DNA from 3 places in the Maritalea sp. YIW29 genome. Region 2 is predicted to be linked to each of the others. Evidence: predicted binding sites of a transcription regulator. Region 2 holds the regulator's gene; each other region holds the start of a gene.
The links. The regulator LexA, encoded in region 2, represses DNA repair genes until DNA is damaged. The targets are predictions, from matches to a motif close to TGTTCNNNNTGTGTTCNG.
Positions count from the first base shown of each region.

Region 1: the regulator LexA is predicted to act here: its motif matches at 4,008-4,025, upstream of AC2D8L_RS01970 (ATP-dependent helicase).
Region 3: the regulator LexA is predicted to act here: its motif matches at 4,064-4,081, upstream of ruvC (crossover junction endodeoxyribonuclease RuvC).

Region 1 is NZ_JBXVVF010000001.1:396,545-403,005, forward strand. It holds gene AC2D8L_RS01950 (hypothetical protein) at 1-24, shown strand, start outside; gene AC2D8L_RS01955 (hypothetical protein) at 61-207, shown strand; gene AC2D8L_RS01960 (50S ribosomal protein L11 methyltransferase) at 217-1,086, opposite strand; gene AC2D8L_RS01965 (DUF5680 domain-containing protein) at 1,212-1,664, shown strand; gene AC2D8L_RS01970 (ATP-dependent helicase) at 1,665-4,001, opposite strand; gene AC2D8L_RS01975 (hypothetical protein) at 4,176-4,697, shown strand; gene AC2D8L_RS01980 (NAD(P)-dependent alcohol dehydrogenase) at 4,766-5,737, shown strand; gene AC2D8L_RS01985 (chloride channel protein) at 5,740-6,461, opposite strand, start outside.
Region 2 is NZ_JBXVVF010000001.1:935,747-942,207, reverse strand. It holds gene AC2D8L_RS04600 (manganese/iron ABC transporter ATP-binding protein) at 1-882, shown strand, start outside; gene AC2D8L_RS04595 (metal ABC transporter permease) at 875-1,735, shown strand; gene AC2D8L_RS04590 (metal ABC transporter permease) at 1,732-2,592, shown strand; gene lexA (transcriptional repressor LexA) at 3,335-4,054, shown strand; gene AC2D8L_RS04580 (ComEC/Rec2 family competence protein) at 4,159-6,279, opposite strand; gene gltX (glutamate--tRNA ligase) at 6,409-6,461, shown strand, end outside.
Region 3 is NZ_JBXVVF010000002.1:1,077,528-1,083,988, reverse strand. It holds gene AC2D8L_RS14615 (hypothetical protein) at 1-269, opposite strand, end outside; gene AC2D8L_RS14610 (NUDIX hydrolase) at 292-777, opposite strand; gene AC2D8L_RS14605 (NUDIX hydrolase) at 781-1,272, opposite strand; gene ruvB (Holliday junction branch migration DNA helicase RuvB) at 1,265-2,311, opposite strand; gene AC2D8L_RS14595 (hypothetical protein) at 2,308-2,886, opposite strand; gene ruvA (Holliday junction branch migration protein RuvA) at 2,883-3,500, opposite strand; gene ruvC (crossover junction endodeoxyribonuclease RuvC) at 3,503-4,009, opposite strand; gene AC2D8L_RS14580 (DUF1775 domain-containing protein) at 4,110-5,099, opposite strand; gene AC2D8L_RS14575 (hypothetical protein) at 5,167-5,568, opposite strand; gene AC2D8L_RS14570 (YebC/PmpR family DNA-binding transcriptional regulator) at 5,628-6,374, opposite strand.

The DNA of each region.
Region 1 (6,461 bases), 540 kb from region 2:
AATGATCGTATGAACGGATTTTGATTTAGGCGCTAACGCCGCACTTTTGGGATGATGAAAATGGCTAAAACTGGTTTCTTTCGCAACGTAATGGACGCAATTGTTACTTCGCGCAGCAAGCATGCGGAACGCGAAGTTGCACGCTTTGTTGAAACACACGGCTATCGCAACTTGTTGAACGAGCAACGTTCAAACGGCGGCATCTAAGACTTCGTCTTAAGCCTCACGTTGCAATCTAAGGATTGTCCAATCGCCCTTTTCGACGCGTTCGAGAAGGGCGATTTTGTTTGTTTTGTAGGCTTCAATCACCGTATCTGCCTGTCGCGTGAGTAGACCCGCCAATATGACAATGCCGCCTTGGGTCGTGTGCTTGGCGATGTCTGGCGCAAGCTCGACCAGCGGGCCAGCCAAAATGTTGGCGAGCACCAGGTCAAATGGGCCTTTTTGCTCAAATATGGAATGATCCATTCCTGTTGAAACAGCCGTTTCAATTTGATCAGCAACATGATTGTCCGTTGCATTTTCTAGGGCAACCTCGATTGCCTTCTTGTCGATGTCGGTCGCAAGAATTGTTTGTTCAAACCGTTTCGCCGCAGCAATGGCGAGAATGCCGCTCCCGGTTCCCAAATCCAAAATATTGGTGGGTATTTTGCCTGAATTTGCGACGGTAGAAATGGCTTGAAGGCAGCCGGTCGTCGTTTCATGGTGGCCGGTACCAAAGGCTTGCCCGGCGTCGATCTTGATCGCAATTTTGTCTACGGGAATTGGCGTCTCATCGTGACTGCCATGCACGAAGAACTCTCCCGTATCAATGGCGCTCAATCCTTCTAGGGAGTGGGCGACCCAATCCTTATCCGGCACCTGCTGAAGGGTGAATTTCACGTCGCCTTTCAAAACAGTTTTTGCCAGCGCGTTGAAGCGTTCAACATCTGGTTTGTGATCGCAGGTTGCTTCAAACACCCAATCGCCATCAGCATTTTCAAATGCAGATGTTGACAAAGCCAATCCATATTCCTCCATCACCGCGTCCGCGAGGGCGAACGCATCTTGTTTGGACATTGGGACGGTAATTTGCTCAAGGGTCATCAAAAGGCTCCTAATTTAGCTCGGTTATGAATTATTGGATCTGTTTGGTCAATTTAATTGCTGACAAATAATAAGGCTCTATTTATGTTGTTCCTTGTTTGTTCTTGTGAATGAGAGTCGGATTTATGGAACTGGAAAAGCTTATTGTAGAGGCGAAAGCACACACATATGTATCAGGTGGATCAGCGAGTGCCTCAACGCGGCTGAAATCACATGATTTGAGCTATGAAAATGGGGATTGGTCTTATTTGGACAGCTATTTTGGTGGCACTGATTTTGTTGGGCAGGAAACTGTTTGGCACAAGGGCGAGCCTGCTTGGTCAATGTGTTATTATGGGCAAATCTTGAGACCAGACTTGATCGATGCTGAACGTGCTGGCGAAACAATTTTGGCTGCGTTAAGCGAAATGTATGCACAGGGACGTTTTCTGGGTGGATTTGATTGGTCAGGACCGCATGGAAACTATGTCGATAATTCGACCGGAGACGTTTCATCTTTTCAAGGCAAAGAGATCATTCGCGTTGGTGATGTCGTCGCATATCAGCTTCAATATTTCGGCGGCCTCATCAAGGCCTAGTTAAGCGCGTTTGATGAAGCTTTCGAGTACCTTTTTTCGACCGACTGACGGAAAATCAATCGTTAGCTTATTGCCGTCCACGCTTGCGACAACGCCCTCACCGAACTTGAGGTGCAAGGCTTTGTCGCCTTGACTGAATGAAGACGACGAAGAATGGGTGGTCGATCCGGAACGGGCGACCATCTCACCTTCTATCGTTGGGCCTCTGTCATAGGCGCGTGCTTTGTGCTGTTTTTGGGCACGTTGCCACCCCGGGGTTTCATAAACACTGTCGAATGGGTCGCTATTGTCAAACTTTGAAGCGGTGTTGCGCCCACCATAATTGTATCCGCCATAGCTTGAGCCTGTGTCTTTGACTTCCACTGCGTCGGCGGGCAATTCGTCCAAAAAGCGAGATGGCAGCGCGGTTTGCCACAGCCCATGAATACGGCGGTTTTGTGCGACGGTGAGCTTGGCGCGTTTTTTGGCGCGGGTGATACCGACATAGGCGAGGCGGCGCTCTTCCTCCAATCCGGTTTTTCCGCTTTCATCAAGCGAACGCTGGTGTGGGAAAAGCCCTTCTTCCCAGCCTGGCAGAAACACGGTGTCGAATTCCAAGCCTTTGGCGGCGTGCAAGGTCATAATGGACACAGCATCGTCCGCGCCATCACCGGAATCGCGTTCCATCACCAACGAGACGTGTTCTAGGAACCCACCTAATGTTTCAAACTCTTCCATAGAGCGGACGAGTTCTTTCAGGTTTTCCAGCCGTCCCGGCGCGTCGGCCGAACGGTCATTTTGCCACATTTGAGTGTAGCCGCTTTCGTCCAAAATGGCTTCTGCGACTTCAGCGTGGGGCAGATTTTTCAACCGTGACGCCCAATCATCAAATTGGGAAATGAGAAACCGCAAGGTGGAACGTTGCTTGGGCTTCAGCTCGTCTGTTTCAATTAAGTCCCGCGTCGCTTGGATTAGTGGAATATTGGCGGCTCTTGCAGCGTCGTGCAACAAGCGAACTGTTGCGTCGCCTAGCCCACGTTTTGGCACATTGACGATGCGTTCAAATGCTAAATCATCTGCCTGTTGCGTTGTCGCACGTAGATAGGCAAGGGCGTCGCGAATTTCTTTGCGTTCATAAAAGCGCGGTCCGCCGATCACCCGATAACTGAGGCCGAGTTTGATGAAGCGCTCCTCAAATTCACGCATCTGGAACGACGCACGTACCAAAATCGCCATTGAATTCAGATGATGACCTTGGCGTTGAAATTGCTCAATTTCTTCACCTATCGTGCGGGCTTCTTCTTCAGAATCCCAAACTGAGGTCACTGAAACAGGGTCACCTTCTTCACCTACATCTGTTTGTAGGGTTTTGCCCAAACGGTCTTCATTGTGCGAAATGAGGTGTGATGCGGCGCGCAAGATTTTTGAAGTTGAACGGTAGTTGCGTTCCAGTCGGATAACTTTCGCGCCCGGAAAATCTTTCTCAAAGCGCAAAATATTGTCGACCTCGGCACCGCGCCAGCCATAAATGGACTGGTCGTCATCGCCAACAACACAAACGTTTGAGTTGCCTTGTGCAAGCAGGCGCAGCCACAAATATTGGGCGACGTTTGTATCTTGATACTCGTCCACCAGCATATATTTGAAGCGCTTGTGATATTCTTGCAGAACGCTTGGATTGTCTTTCAAGACACGTATACATTCGAGCAATAGATCGCCAAAATCTGCAGCATTGAGTGTTTTCAGCCGTGCTTGATAGGCTGCGTATAGCTTTGCGCCTTTGCCATCGGCAAACGCACCAGCATCTGACATGTCTAACTGTTTGGGTTGCAGGCCCTTATTCTTCCAGCCATCAATCATGTGGGCGAGTTGGCGGGCGGGCCAGCGTTTCTCGTCGACATTTTCAGCTTGCAGCAATTGTTTGAGCAGCCTGATCTGATCGTCAGTATCAAGAATGGTGAAGTCCGATTTAAGACCGACAAGTTCGGCATGACGGCGTAAAATTTTTGCGCCAATCGAGTGGAATGTACCAAGCCACGGCATGCCTTCAACCGAACCGCCCACGAACTTGGCGATCCGCTCTTTCATCTCGCGGGCCGCTTTGTTGGTGAACGTCACCGCCAATATCTCATGGCCCCGCGCGCGGCGAGTTGCCAAAATGTGTGCAATGCGGGTGGTCAACACCCGTGTCTTGCCTGTGCCAGCACCTGCTAGCACCAACAGCGCACCATCAATTGATTCTACGGCGTCACGTTGCTCTTCATTTAGGCCCTCTAGATAACGGGGAGCAGAGCCGCCAAATTGGGACGTAATTGGGCCGGGTTGTGAACTTGGTGCTTTGCCAGGTCTTGCTATCATTACGCGCGCTCGAATCTTGTTTTGTTCTTTATAGGACACAAGCAAATAATTGTATATGCAACGCACCAAGTGAAGTTGCGCCCTCAATAGTTGATAAAGTCGAACAAGGGAGTTGGCTGATGGTCTTGGATCAGCTCACGTTTTGTGCATGCTGGGATTTAGGAGATGCATGGAATGTCGGCACTTGATGCGATATTGTCATTTGATGGCAAACATGTAAATGAGCTGAAACAGGCGGTTAAGGCTGGCATTTCGGATGCTGAATGGCACCAAGTTGGGAGCTATTTCGATAGTGCGGAAGTTGCACACCAAACCAGTTCTACTTGGGTGGTGAAAGCTGCGCTTGAGCAGCATCGGGCAGTGCCTTCAATAGTGTTGGACCAGCTCATTGCTCGTTCCATGTTCCTGACGGGGTGGGAGCCAAAACTCCATTTGTTACAAACGGTTCAGTTTCTAGATGTTACTGATGATCATGCGTTCCAATTGGCGCAATTTATCAATGCGTGCGAATTTGATGACAAAACACTCGTGCGCGTTTGGGCACTTGATGCATTTGTGCGGCTGAGCCAAAAAGATGCTCAGCGCTCACCACTTGCCACAACCAAACTTGCAAAAGCGTTGACGAACAAAGCTGCCTCAATGCGGGCGCGTGCACGCAATCCTTGCGAAGAATTTCCACAATTGAGACCAGATTGAGTATTTGCGCTTGAAACCAGGGCAAAGCCACTTACTTTTGGGGGATGCCGCACCAAAAGGAACATCAGATGAAAGCCGCTATTTATCGCAAATTCGGCCCCGCCGAAAATGTCAAAGTTGAAGAACTGCCGAAGCCGACACCTGAAGCAGGAGAAGTTCTCATCAAGGTGTTTGCTTCCACAGTGGATATTGCCGATGTGCGGGTGCGGGCGTTGCGTGTGCCTGCTGGTCTTTCCATTCCAACACGCCTCGCCATGGGGCCATTTAATCCAAAATGTCCAGTGCTAGGCCTGCAGCTATCAGGTGTTATCGAAGCCGTTGGTGATGATGTTCAAAACTACAAAGTTGGTGACGCTGTAGTTGGTTCATCGGGTTTTAAATTTGGGTGTCATGCAGAATATGTGTGCCTTGATGCAGCTGGTGCGCTGGCAATCAAGCCATCTGAATTGTCCCACGAAGAAGCGGTTTCTGTTCTATTTGGTGGCTCTACTGCACAGGCTTTTTTTGACGCGTCTGGTTTAAAATCTGGTGATCACATCTTGATCAATGGCGCATCCGGGGCTGTTGGCGTTGCTGCGGTCCAGCTTGCAAAACATATGGGTGCAAACGTTACGGCCGTGTGTAGTGGCAAGAATGTTGATCTGGTGACAAAGCTTGGTGCGGACCGGGTGATTGATTACAAGAAAGAAGACTTCAAAAAGCATGGCGAAAAGTTTGATTTTGTAATGGACAATGTGGGTAACGCGCCATTCTCCGAAATTAAACATCTATTGAAACCTGACGGCAAACTGATGGTTATCATCTTTAAGAGCGCGCTGGAGATGATCAAAAACAACTTCAACAAGCGAGCGTTTATTTTGACCAGTGCTGACGAGAAGATGGCGATGGGCCCTGAAATGTATGGCCGTTTAATGCAGTTGGCAGCAGATGGGGTTCTCACGCCAGTCATCGACAGCACATATGCATTGGACAAAATTGTGGATGCACATAATCGAGTGGATACAGGGCGCAAAGTAGGTTCGGTCGTCGTGACAATGTAGTGTTAAAGGTGTTCTTCGCGGCTTTGTTCGACAAGTGCTTTGTTGAAACTGGCAAGGGCATCCACATGGGTAACCCAGCCGACTTGGCGCATGCGTTTCCCGGTTCCTTCCATCACAGGCAGTCGTGATTTATGGGTCGCGTCGAACGCGCGTAAGGCGTTTTCCAATGTATCTTTGGACTTGAGCCATGGTTTGCCGGACAGGATGTCGAACGGTTCTTCGTCTCCATCTTTATCAAACGGTTTCATGAAGTCGCGCACGCGGAAATATTTCACGAAATGTCGATGCGGCCCTTCTTCGAGCATGATGCCGCGGGTGTAGAGCTGCCAATAGAAAAATGACCGCCCCATGACCGCCTGGCTGATGCCTGTGGAAATCGACACGGCGAACAGTAGGGCAATCGAAAACGCAAAACCGCCGGTAAGTTCAAAAATCATCACTGTGGTGGATATGGGTGCGCCCAGCACCGCCGCCGCGACTGCGCCCATGCCAATTATGGCATAGAGCGCCTCAGATGACGCCATCTCCGGGAACACGGCCGCGGCCATCAATCCAAACGCCCCCCCCGTCATTGCGCCCAAATATAGGGCAGGGGAAAATATACCGCCGCCCATGCGTGAGGCAAGGGTGATGGCTGTTGCGGCAGTTTTGGCGATGATAAGTGCCAGCATAGTTTGCAGTGACCAATGGTTGGTCAATGCCGCGTCTGTTGCTTCATAGCCAA
Region 2 (6,461 bases):
GTCGCGGATAAAAGCCAATTGGGCATAAATGTTTCCAACGTGACTGTGACTTACCGGAATGGGCACACGGCCCTGCGCGATGCCACATTTCAGCTGCCGCAAGGAACAATTGCGGCACTTGTCGGCATCAATGGCAGCGGCAAGTCGACATTGTTTAAGTCCATCATGGGCTTCGCACCCATCGCAAATGGCGATGTGCGAATTTTAGGGCGGTCAGTTCGTGACGTCCTAAAGGACAATCTGGTGGCCTATGTTCCTCAAACAGAAGATGTCGACTGGAACTTCCCCGTTTTGGTGGAAGATGTGGTGATGATGGGGCGCTATGGCCATATGGGGTTCTTGCGACGCCCAAAGAAACATGACCATGAAATGGTCAATGAAGCACTTGCCCGGGTGAATATGGAAGAGTTTCGGCATCGCCAAATTGGCGAGCTCTCCGGCGGGCAAAAGAAACGCGTTTTCCTTGCCCGAGCACTAGCGCAAGAAGGCGAAGTCATTCTGTTGGACGAACCATTCACTGGCGTTGACGTAAAGACCGAAGACACAATTATTGCGCTGTTACGATCCTTGCGCGACGAAGGCAAAGTTATCCTCGTCTCTACCCACAATTTGGGCTCTGTGCCTGAATTTTGCGACCGCACAATCCTGGTCAAAGGTACGGTGCTTGCCTTTGGCGAAACGGCCGACGTCTTCACCCAAGATAATTTGGAAAAGGCCTTTGGCGGCGTGTTGCGCCACTTCGTATTTGGCGGCACCGATTTACATGATGACGAAGATGCCAGACAGATTGCCGTGATCACTGACGATGAACGTCCGCTGGTCATGTATGGCGAGCAAGACAAAATGAAACACCGTCGTACAAAGAGCAATGATGATGATTGATCTGCTGCTCGAACCCCTCACCTATGGATATATGCGAAACGCGATTTGGGTCAGCGCTTTAGTTGGCGCGGTGTGCGCATTTTTGTCGGCCTACCTGATGCTGAAAGGCTGGTCGCTGATTGGCGATGCACTTTCGCACTCAATTGTGCCCGGTGTTGCCGGGGCCTATATGCTTGGTTTGCCTTTTGCCGTGGGTGCTTTCTTTTCAGGCGCGTTGGCGTCTGCTGCTATGTTGTTTTTAAATCAACGCACAAAACTGCGCGAAGACGCCATTATCGGCCTCATCTTCACGTCGTTCTTTGGACTTGGCCTGTTCATGGTATCGCTTTCACCCACATCGGTGAACATTCAAACCATTGTGTTGGGCAACATCCTTGCGGTCACTCCATCTGACACAATCCAATTGGTCATCATCTCTGTGGTATCGCTCTCAATCCTTCTTCTAAAATGGAAGGACTTGATGGTGACATTCTTTGATGAGGAACATGCCCGTTCGATCGGCATCAACCCGACATTGCTAAAAATCTTATTTTTCACCCTATTAAGCGCATGTACCGTCGCCGCATTGCAAACCGTTGGGGCATTCTTGGTCATCGCCATGGTGGTAACCCCTGGTGCAACCGCATATCTACTAACGGATCGTTTCCCGCGCCTAATCGCCGTGAGCGTCTTCATCGGCACCATGAGCGCTCTGGTTGGCGCTTACATCAGTTACTTTTTGGATGGTGCCACGGGCGGCATCATCGTTGTGCTGCAAACCATGATGTTTCTAACAGCATTCATCTTTGCGCCCAAGCACGGCATGTTGGCACAACGCGCAAGACGCGCCTCAATTGAGGAGCCATCAATATGATCGACCTGTTCCTCAGTGACCCGCTCGCGCCATTCCAATTTGAATTTATGCGCAACGCCTTCATCATTTCGATCTTGGTGTCGATCCCAGCCGCGCTTTTATCGTGCTTTTTGGTCCTAAAGGGTTGGTCGTTGATGGGCGATGCGATCTCACACGCAGTGCTGCCCGGTATTGTGCTGGCTTACATTTTGAGTATCCCCCTTGCCATCGGGGCGTTCGTGGCGGGTATGACCTGCGCGATTTCAACCGGATACATCACCGAAAATTCGCGCGTTAAAGAAGATACGGTCATGGGGGTCGTATTTTCCGGCATGTTCGGCCTTGGCATCGTGCTCTACACGAAAATTGAAACCGACGTTCACCTAGACCATATTCTGTTCGGCGATATGTTGGGCATCAGCCTCTATGACCTGTTCGAAACCGGCATCATTTCAGCCCTTATTGCTGTGCTGATTGCATTTCGTTGGCGCGACTTGCTGCTTTACATCTTTGACCCGCAACATGCTAGCGCCATCGGTCTGCCCGTTAAATGGCTGCATTATGGTCTATTGGCGGTCATTTCGCTAAGTGTCGTGGCAGCGCTGAAAGCGGTTGGCATTATTCTCGCGATTGCGCTCTTGGTTGCACCCGGCGCAATTGCATACCTTATCACCCGCCGAATTGGTCAAATGTTGGTCTGGGCATTACTCTTATGCGTCGGCTCTTCATTCTTGGGTGTCTATATTGCCTTTTTCATCGATAGCGCCCCTGCCCCAACCATTGTTCTGGTGATGACGGTTCTTTTTGTGATTGCGTTTTTCCTGTCGCCGAACGCCAAGAAACTATCAGGCGCGCAAACTGAACCCGCACCACAATAAATAAAGGGGCGGTGCCCAATTGCCCGCCCCTTCATACGAAGTTTATTAGAAGTGTTTGTTCTCATTTCCAAGCCCTATATCTTTTCTTATGTGCGGGCTCAAATCGCCAGCTCCTAAATAATAGGCTCGCGCAATCTTGCGTTTTTGACGAGCCTCCAAATAGTTCAAAAAGACACGTAGGTACCGACCTAATCGTTCGAAATATTGCTCAGATATTGCATGTTGTTTTTTCATGTGTATTCGCTCGGCAAAAAGCACAAAGCTTCGCCGCTCCTAATTTTGAATATAATTGTGCTGAAATCGCCGCGCGCAGATGCAGCGCGGAAAATGACAGCGACTGATTGTTGATAGTCCACGCCACGCGTAGACTATGGGAGTTTGAAAAGATGAACCTTAGACGGCCGCAGCTTGGACGCTGGGCGAAGGATCGGTTGCGCTAGTGTTAAACTGGCAAACAAGTTGCCAGAAGTGTTTGTGAATTGAACATAAAAACCTCCTTGGCGTTGTGGCTGGCGGGACCAGCCTGATTAAAGACAATTGTGCAATACACTCACGTTGCCGTGATTTGCAACCCATTTGCGCGACTTTGTGGCACACACATCTGAAATGTTGCAATTCGAACACACAGTTAGAGAGCCTCATCATTTCGCCAAATTTTGACCCACTTGCAGAACATATAAAGAACAGTTATAGTTGTTCAACATTTGTTCCGATTCTAAATCAGGCTGTAAAGGACTTCAAAATGTTGACCCGCAAGCAACATGAACTGCTGATGTTTATTCATGAGCGCATGAAGGAAAGTGGCGTACCTCCCTCATTTGATGAAATGAAGGATGCATTGGATTTGAAATCTAAGTCCGGTATTCACCGTCTAATTACAGCTCTGGAAGAGCGCGGATTTATTCGTCGTCTGCCCAATCGGGCGCGTGCAATGGAAGTGGTTCGCTTGCCAGACAGTATGAACCCTTCCCTTGGTGGCAAGAAGTCCAAGTTTGAGCCAAGTGTCATTCAAGGTGACCTGGGCAGAGCGCGTGAACCAGTTTCAGCGGCTCCAATTGCTCAGGACGAGAATACTGACGCTCCGGTTACGATCCCTGTTATGGGTCGGATTGCGGCGGGTGTTCCAATTGCTGCAATTCAGGAACAAAGCCACACCATTTCTGTGCCCCCAGAAATGCTTGCCGGCGGTGAACATTACGCGCTGGAAGTTAGTGGCGATTCGATGATCGATGCGGGCATTTTTGACGGCGATACGGTGCTGATCAAGAAACAAGTCACTGCCAGCAACGGCGAAATTGTTGTCGCCTTGGTCGATGACGAAGAAGCGACACTGAAACGTTTGCGCAAAAAGGGGCAGTCTGTTGCCCTTGAAGCAGCAAACCCAGCATATGAAACAAGAATTTTCGGCCCTGACCAAGTAGCGGTTCAGGGACGATTGGTTGGTTTATTTCGCAAGTACTGACCCCGTTGTGACCTCGTGGTCCCAACATCCCCGATTGCGAACACTTGGCCCGACAACTACGCTTTATGCATTGGTTGCTCGGGTCTTTTTTGATTGATGTTGGCTCACGGACGCCAAGGACGGTTGTGATCGTGCAGCGCCCATTTTACCTCAATTTCGCCTACGCTATTTCTGAACAATATCGCAACGCCAAAGTCATCAAGTTCTCTTTGTGTGATGACCAACGCATTGGGACAGCTGACAGAGCGCCGTTGCCTTACGATCAAAATGTCGGCAACAGAGCAATCTTCTCTTAAGCCAACGCTGTCTTTTACCGCTGAGATCACCACACCTTCAACCTGAGCACTGCAGCCATGGCGATCGCAGCCACCAATGGCGTCATCATCTAGCAAGTTTGCGCCAAACCGCTCTGCCCACGCCCTTGTTGTAAAACTATTCGACTTGCGGCCCAGTTGCGCAAATGTTGTACCATGATTGATGATGATCGCCTGCGTGCTGTCTGAAATCACCGCAAATGGATGCTTAGCTGGACCGAAGGCAAACAAGCATAGCGCGAAGGCAATTGGCGCCAAAAATTTTATCCTGCCGTGAAAAAAGCTCAACCAGCCCAACATCAACAAACAAGCCGGCAAAACCCAACGCGCCAACATAGGTGTCTGTGTGAACTCTGCGCTTATCGTCGAAATATATTTCGCGATGTGTACAATCGTGTCGATCCCCGCTCCCATTAACATCAGGAACGGTCCTTCAAGGCCAACAGGCATCAGCAATACTGAAATCAGGCCACATGGTAAGACGAAGAACCCAACAATGGGAACAGCAATTAGGTTTCCGATTAAACCCAATGGTGCGAATTGTTGAAAATGTACGGCGGCGACAGGCGCAGTTGCAATCCCTGCAATTAGACTCGTCAGCGCAATGCCGCCAAACAACTTCGCCCAATACGGGAAGATAATTGCCGACCGGCCAATGCCCGCATAAACAGCGACTAAGCCTACCACAGCAGCAAAAGACAGTTGAAATCCTGGTTTAAAAATCTCGTGCGGAAACAATACGATAATGCAAATGGCAGCAAGCGCGACGTTGCGCATGGTGATCGCGCGCCGACCCGCAATGATGGCCACAAATGCCAACACCAACATCAACGTCGCGCGTTGGGTTGCCAAATTTGACCCTGAAATCAAAAGATAGGCAACTGCTACCCCTATGGCGAACATCGCCGCCATTGGCTTGATCAACCTGTCGCGACGGCTCACCTGCAAAATCAAAAATAGAACCAATATAAAAACACTGCCGACCACCAAAGTCAGATGCAATCCAGAAATTGCCAGCACATGGGCCAAACCGGCATTGGCAATTTGCTCGCGCAATTCACTGGCAATGCCGGATTGATCTCCAATAATCAGCGCCCGGGCAATGCCTGCTTGCTGCTTGGACAAATACTGATCCAGCCGTTCGCCAATCGACCACCGGACACCATCAACTTGCGCGGCAATTGATTTGCCCCCCGGTGAAGTCACTTTTGCTGGCCCAAGGGAACTGGCGAACCCGCCGATCCCAGCAAAAAAGCTATGAAACTGCGCATCATAACTATCCGGATAAACCGGTTTTGGCACAGGTATTATCCGCGCCCGCAGCATGATCCGATCACCGAGTTGAAAGACTCTTTCAGGATCAAAATGATCTGCTTTTACATTCAGGCGCAGTCGGCGAACATTTTCTAGTCGCGCGTCACCACCAAGCTGCTCGATCACTAGCCGTTCGCGCCCACCTTGAATGGACGTGCGCTGAACAATCTGACCGGTTAGCTCATTCACGGCCATTGGATAGCTGATCATCTTTGTGCCGAACCACTGAGCGCTTAAAGCAATCAATCCATAGCCACTCCAAATTGCCAAGATTAGGGCAAGCGCCCTTCCCGTCTTTTGCCTCAACCGTTGCCAAACAAACCCGATAGCCAACACACTTAAAACAAGCAGAACCGCAAGCGGGTTAGGCTCAAACCGGACATTCTTATAGAGAGAAATGCCGACAATCAGCGCAAACGGCACAAGTACGATAAATTGGCGATGATAGATCGCCCGAGAAACAGCGCTCTTAAATGAAACAACCGGAGAAGTTTGGATTTCCGGGTTTGATTTTTGGCGCAGGCGAACAGGTTCGTCACCCTTGGGCGACAATTGAGTATGGCTTTTAAGTATCGTTTCGCTTTCAAAAGTGGCCATTAGCTCGCCTCTATCTTGCGCAATATTCCGCTTATGTTACACATGCGGCAAAAATTCGCCAGCATTGCCGAACCAAACCGGCAACAGTTGTAGGCTTCAGTCTTCATTTTATAATTGAGAACATTCAGCATGACAGAAAAAGTGATCACACGGTTCGCGCCGTCACCAACCGGATTTTTGCA
Region 3 (6,461 bases), on a different contig from region 2:
CAGGGCGCAAGTGGAAACTGCTGGTCCAGCGCATCCGAGTTTACAGAATATCGAATTTCCTTAAGCCGACAGCGTGAGGTCACAAGAGCCGTGAAGTAGATCAGCTGCTGACCATCATATTCACGAAACGCCACCCAACCAGATTGCTTATTTGCATCAACCATCATTTTGAACATCGACACATCCGGAACCCCTGACATGTCTTGCGCAACAGCGCCGCTGGGCACAAGCCCCACCAATATCGCCAATGCCAAAAATAGCTTTTTCATCTTGTCCTCCCAAACATAAGCGTCATTCGCTGATGGTAACATGAACTGGCGCTTTGGGTAGATCAACCAAATGATGATGGATTTGACGTGGTTCAACCTGCGCTGCAGACAATCCATCTGCAGTACATCGCACCCATTTGTGGCTCACTTCTTTGTCACCTTCACGATGAACGTGACAGACTTCATCTGGTGCAAATCGAAGAGAGTTGGGTTTATCAATGAGGTAATAAAACGAATACTCGTGATATCGCCCGTCTATTCCGTCATAAAAGCTCTCTGAAATGATCAAGGGTCGTTGAACGGCAATATCCAAGTCCAACTCTTCACCCATTTCGCGGCTAAAGGTCTGTGCGCTGGTTTCACCACGTTTTATGCGACCGCCGGGCAGATAGACAAAATCCAATTCAACTTCCTGCGCACAAAGTAGATAATCTTCATGCTTGATAATCGCCGCTGCACGCGCGTTAAACACGTGTCCATCAGCTTTGAATGTAAGGTCGATACCCATCTCTCAATAGTCCGCATCAACAACTGTTTGGTGCAAAAAAGTATCAGGCAAGTCGACCAATCGGGTGCGCATCGATTGGGGATGGAGGTTCATATAGGCCAAGCCTTCAGGGCTAAACGGCGCCCACTCAAAACTCAATATTGTGCCGTCATCTTCACCCGTCGCGCAGATTTCGCCAAAGTTGAAAGGGATATGCGCTGGCGGTTCAACTTCATAATAAAAGCCGAACTCATGATATTTTTTGCCGTAACGCGAGAAGAAATTCTCGATAATATATCGAAGCTGCGGATTTTCGGCTTTCGCACTTAACTCTTCATCCATTTCACGATGCAGTGCCTGCAAAGAGCTTTCGCCCCGCTGCACGCGACCACCGGGCAGACACACAAAGTCGTCATCATTTTCCCGACACACGAGCACATGGCCCTCATGCCGAATTATCGCAGCGCATCGCACATTGACCCGAAGGTTGCCCTCGTCAAATGTTAGATTACTCATCTTCGACCTGTTCTTCTTCAAATAAGCTTGCTTGTACGCCCAGAAATCCTTGGGGAACGCCCATGTCCATATGCTGAAACGCCATTGCCGTTAGCATGCGGCCACGCGGTGTGCGTTGAATAAAGCCTTGTTGAATAAGGTACGGCTCAATGATTTCTTCGACCGCGTCGCGGGGCTCCGACAGTGCGGCGGCAATCGTTTCAATGCCGACAGGTCCGCCGCTATAGTTCGTCGCGATGGTGCCCAAATAGCGCCGATCGACTTGGTCTAAGCCTTTTTTGTCTACGTCCAAGCGACCAAGCGCTTTGTCCGCAACTGCTGCATTGATTTGTTCCACATCATCAACTTGCGCAAAGTCCGCAACCCGCCGCAGCAATCGGCCTGCAATCCTTGGTGTACCCCGAGAGCGGCGGGCAATTTCCATCGCGCCATCTTGGGTCATGCCAACACCCATCAAACGGGCACCACGTTGAACGATTTTCACCAATTCTTCGGGTGTATAGAATTGCAACCGTACCGGAATTCCAAAACGATCCCTGAGCGGCGTCGTCAACAACCCAGCGCGGGTGGTCGCTGCAACCAGCGTGAACTTGGCCAAATCAATCCGCACCGACCGGGCGGCGGGGCCTTCGCCGATAATCAGATCGAGTTGAAAATCTTCCATCGCCGGGTAAAGCACTTCCTCAACTTGCGGGTTGAGGCGATGAATTTCATCGATGAACAGCACATCGCGTTCTTCAAGATTGGTCAGCAACGCCGCCAAATCCCCGGCCTTTGTGATCACCGGACCAGACGTTGCGCGAAAGCCCACGCCCAACTCTTTGGCGACAATCTGCGCTAAAGTTGTTTTACCCAGACCTGGAGGCCCAACAAACAAAACATGGTCCAGCGCTGACCCGCGTTTTTTCGCAGCGTCAATGAATACCTGCAAATTACCGCGCGCTTTTTCCTGCCCCACAAAATCGTCGAACAGGGACGGACGCAAGCTGACATCCACTTCGCCATCCCGGCCAATCGTGCTGTCGGTAATGTCCGTCATAATGTGCCTGCACCGTTCGTCGGTTTATTTGAACTGGTTCTGGGCAACAGCATCCAACAGACATGCGCCCAGATGAACGCGATCAAAAGCCCAGCAAGTGCACCTGCGCCAAGCCCGACGTAAAAATCTGGCGAGCTATAATCAAGCCCTTGTGACGACACAAATGTACCAACCACCACATTCAGCGCCAATACTGCAACCACGCCAAATGCACCACCCGCCATCATCGCCCGACGCACAAATCCCGATTGCGACAAAAATGCTCCGCGACCAACCGCAAAGCCATATGGCGCAAGGAATGCCAAACTAAAGCCCGTGGCCAACAATCCTAAAATCGCCGCAAAGCCAAATGCCCGACCCAATTGCAACCAATAGCCGCCAACAAACGGATTGGTAATCGCGTTCCAAATATCTGAAAAACTGAATAACACCACCAATAACAACGCGCTGCCCATAGGGCCAATAATCGCGCTCTTCCACACGAACATCATCGTTTGGTTTTGCGGCTTCGGCTTTTCCGGTTCTGGCTCCGGTTTGCGCTTTTTCGATGGGTCAAATTTTAGGATTTTACTCAAGAACTCAACTCCTTCAGTCCCATGCGAATGAGTTTTTCGGTTGAAACATCGTTGCCTTCTTTGCCAACGATTTTGGCCAGCACCGCAGAGGCCTGCATTTGCGAATAGCCCAAATTGGTGAGCGCTGATGCCGCATCGGCGACGTTGGATGAAGCCGCGCCCTCGCCAATTGCTTCTTGCAAGCCCTGAACACCCGGATCGATTGCGGCCCCGGCAGGAATTTTGCCTTTTAGCTCGGTAACAATCCGCTGGGCAACCTTGGGACCCACCCCCGGTGCGCGGCCAACCATTGCTTTATCTTGCAGCGCGATGGCGCTTGAAATTTCAGGAATCGAAAGCGTCGATAAAATCGCTAACGCCACTTTCGCGCCAACCCCCTGCACCGTCATCAACAGCAAAAACCATTGTTTTTCGGGCTGAGTGCCGAAGCCGAACAGCTTGAGCTGATCTTCCCGCACATATGTCTCAATGAACAAAGTGGTCGCTTCGCCAATGGAGGGCAAGTTGCCCAAAGTGCGCCCGGAACAGTGACAAACATAGCAAATGCCGTTCACATCAATCAGCACTTTGTCATCGTCCAGCGCGTCGACCAAACCTTTGAGTTTTCCGATCATAGCTATGCCTGTGCCTTATGTTGAATAGATTTGCGATGATGCGCATGGGTGATGGCGATGGCCAACGCGTCAGCTGCATCGGCGCTTTCAAACTTTGCGGTCGGCATCAAAATATTGATCATCAATTGCACTTGGTTTTTATCCGCGTGCCCAGCACCAACAACTGTCTTCTTAATCTTGTTGGCTGAATATTCCCCAACTCGCAACCCGCATGCAGCCGGTGTCATCAAACAAACACCGCGAGCTTGCCCAAGCAACAGCGCCGAACGGGGGCCCGCATTTACAAATGTTTCTTCCACCGCCGCTTCGTCCGGGGAATGGCGAGCAATCAGTTCTTTGATGCCTTCAAACAGGCCGAGCAGCCTTTGCGGCAACTCATCTTTTATAGGTGGTTTCACAACGCCTGAGGCCACATAGGACAGCCTATTTCCAGTCTGGTCGATTATGCCCCAGCCGGTATTGCGAAGGCCAGGATCAATACCCAGAATGCGTGTTGTGGAATTGCTCATATATGCCGCGCCCAATAAAAAGAGGTGCAGTTGTCCGCACCTCTTCTTTGAACATGTTCTTGTTCTGTACGCAAGTACAGCCAACAATATTTGTTGGCCCTTAGTGCTTGGAATGATCCATGGATGGCGCACCCATTTGCGCGGCTGGGAACATCACATCGACTTGGCCTGCATGCTCAAACTCGAGCGTGATTTTGACCATCTGATCTTTGTTGATCGCATCATGCAAACCGATCATCATCAAATGAAAGCTGCCAGGTTTAAGTTCAACCGTAGCACCCGGCTCAATCACCAAACCATCAACCAGTTGGGCCATCCTCATCACCCCATCAGTGACGCTCATTTCGTGAACTTCAACCACCTTTGAAACGTCAGAAGATGCACTCATCAACCGATCAGCCTTGTCGCCATTGTTCGTAATCGTAAAGAACGCACCACCTGCAGGCGCACCGTTTGGTGTTGCCCGTGTCCATGCTTTGTCGATATGCAAATCGCCGGCCATCACCATTTTTGACATTGGCATTTCGGCTTTTTTGGCAGCCCCATGATGTCCAGCATGGGCGTTTGGATTTTCAACAATCTTTAGTGCCGGTGCTGGGTGTCTTGGGCGATCCTCGCCTTCAACTGGAATTTCATCCCAGGCGACTTTGCCGCTCGCACCGCACAATTGTGTGGTTTTGAAGTAAAGCGTTTCGCCAGCTTCAACATTGCCAATGCGGCCAAACACGACGAACTCGTCATAAGCCCAGTCTTCAACAACCCCGCCAGACCAAGTGACTTTACGAACGCCTTCTGTCTTTTCTCTGCCATGCAAAGTCAGTGGTTTCTCATATGCGCCGCGTTCAACATTCATTTCAAAACCATGATGCGACATCGGTTTGGCATTGTAGAACCCTTCGGGCAATTCAATGATCACATCATTTGTTGCCGCGCCGTCACAGCCATGTGGCACCCGCAAAACAACTTTGAAATAGTTGTCTGCCTGCGCAGTTTGCGTTTCCAATGTTGCGTGCGCAAATGCAGCGCCAGTTGAAAGAGCTGCAGAGAATGTGGCAGCAGCGAGTGCTGTTTGAAAGATAGATTTAGTCATTTTATTTCCTATTAAATTCATGCATTGGCGCGTGGCCAAACACATCAAAACCATTGTGTTGATTGAATTATGAGGAAATAAAAGGCGGTGCCCTTGGGGATTGTGGCGCGTAATGAAGCTTGCGTTGATCATCTTGCAGCTGAACGGCAACGACAGGCGTTGACCCCAGCATGGGCAGGGTGACCATTGGCAGGTCTGAACCAAAGCCAAAATCAGCAGCGGCGGCATGGGCGACGATACAAATCGTGCCCTCATCCGCTACATCTTTGGGCTTGTCGGGATTGCTGATTTCAACCAGCCCATGGGCTGTGCAAATGACCAAACGGTCATCACCTGACCATGAGGACAACACACCCGCATAACTGGGCAACATGGCCTGAAACAGCAAGAAAATGCCAAGCGTCAACGCACGTTCCGCACGCGTCAGCTTGAACATTTTTATCGCTATTTTGAGCCCTTTGCCCAACATCAATCAATCCCTTTGAAAAAGGGCGTTACCCGAGTAGCGGTGCTACCCAAGTAGCGGCGCTACTCGGAAAGTTGCGCCATTACTTCGTCTGACATTTCAAAGTTTGCATAAACATTTTGAACGTCATCATCTTCTTCCAGTGTTTCAATGAGCTTCATGAGGGTCGCGCCCTTATCAGCATCCACTGGAACATTGTTCTGCGGCTTCCAAATCGGGTTTACCGATTTTGGCACGCCCAAAGCTTTTTCCAGCGCTGTGGAAACTTCGCTCAAATCTTCAAATGCGCAGATGATGGTGTGACCCATTTCGCCTGTTTCACAATCCTCAGCGCCAGCTTCAATCGCGGCTTCCATGATTGTATCGGCGTCGCCAACTTCGGCGTCATAAGTGATTTCGCCAACCCGATCGAACATGAAACCAACTGAGCCCGTTTCGCCCAATGCACCGCCATTCTTGGAGAAAGTTGAACGCACTGTAGAAGCGGTACGGTTTTTATTGTCGGTCAATGTTTCGACGATCACCGCAACGCCGCCCGGGCCGTAACCTTCATAACGAATTTCATCATATGAATCCGCATCGCCACCGACAGCTTTTTTGATCGCCCGTTCGATATTGTCTTTGGGCATAGATTGCGACTTGGCATTCTGAATCGCCAAACGCAGTCGCGGATTCATATCCGGATCGGGCAAACCGCTTTTGGCGGCAACCGTGATTTCCTTCGAGAACTTGGAAAACATTTTGGAGCGCAGTTTATCCTGACGCCCCTTGCGGTGCATAATGTTGCTAAATTGTGAATGGCCGGCCATGTCTTCGGTCATCCCCCCATCTGGTTGAACTGATTGTGCACCTTATATTGTGTCGCCTGACGAAAATAAAGCCTCATCATGCGCTTT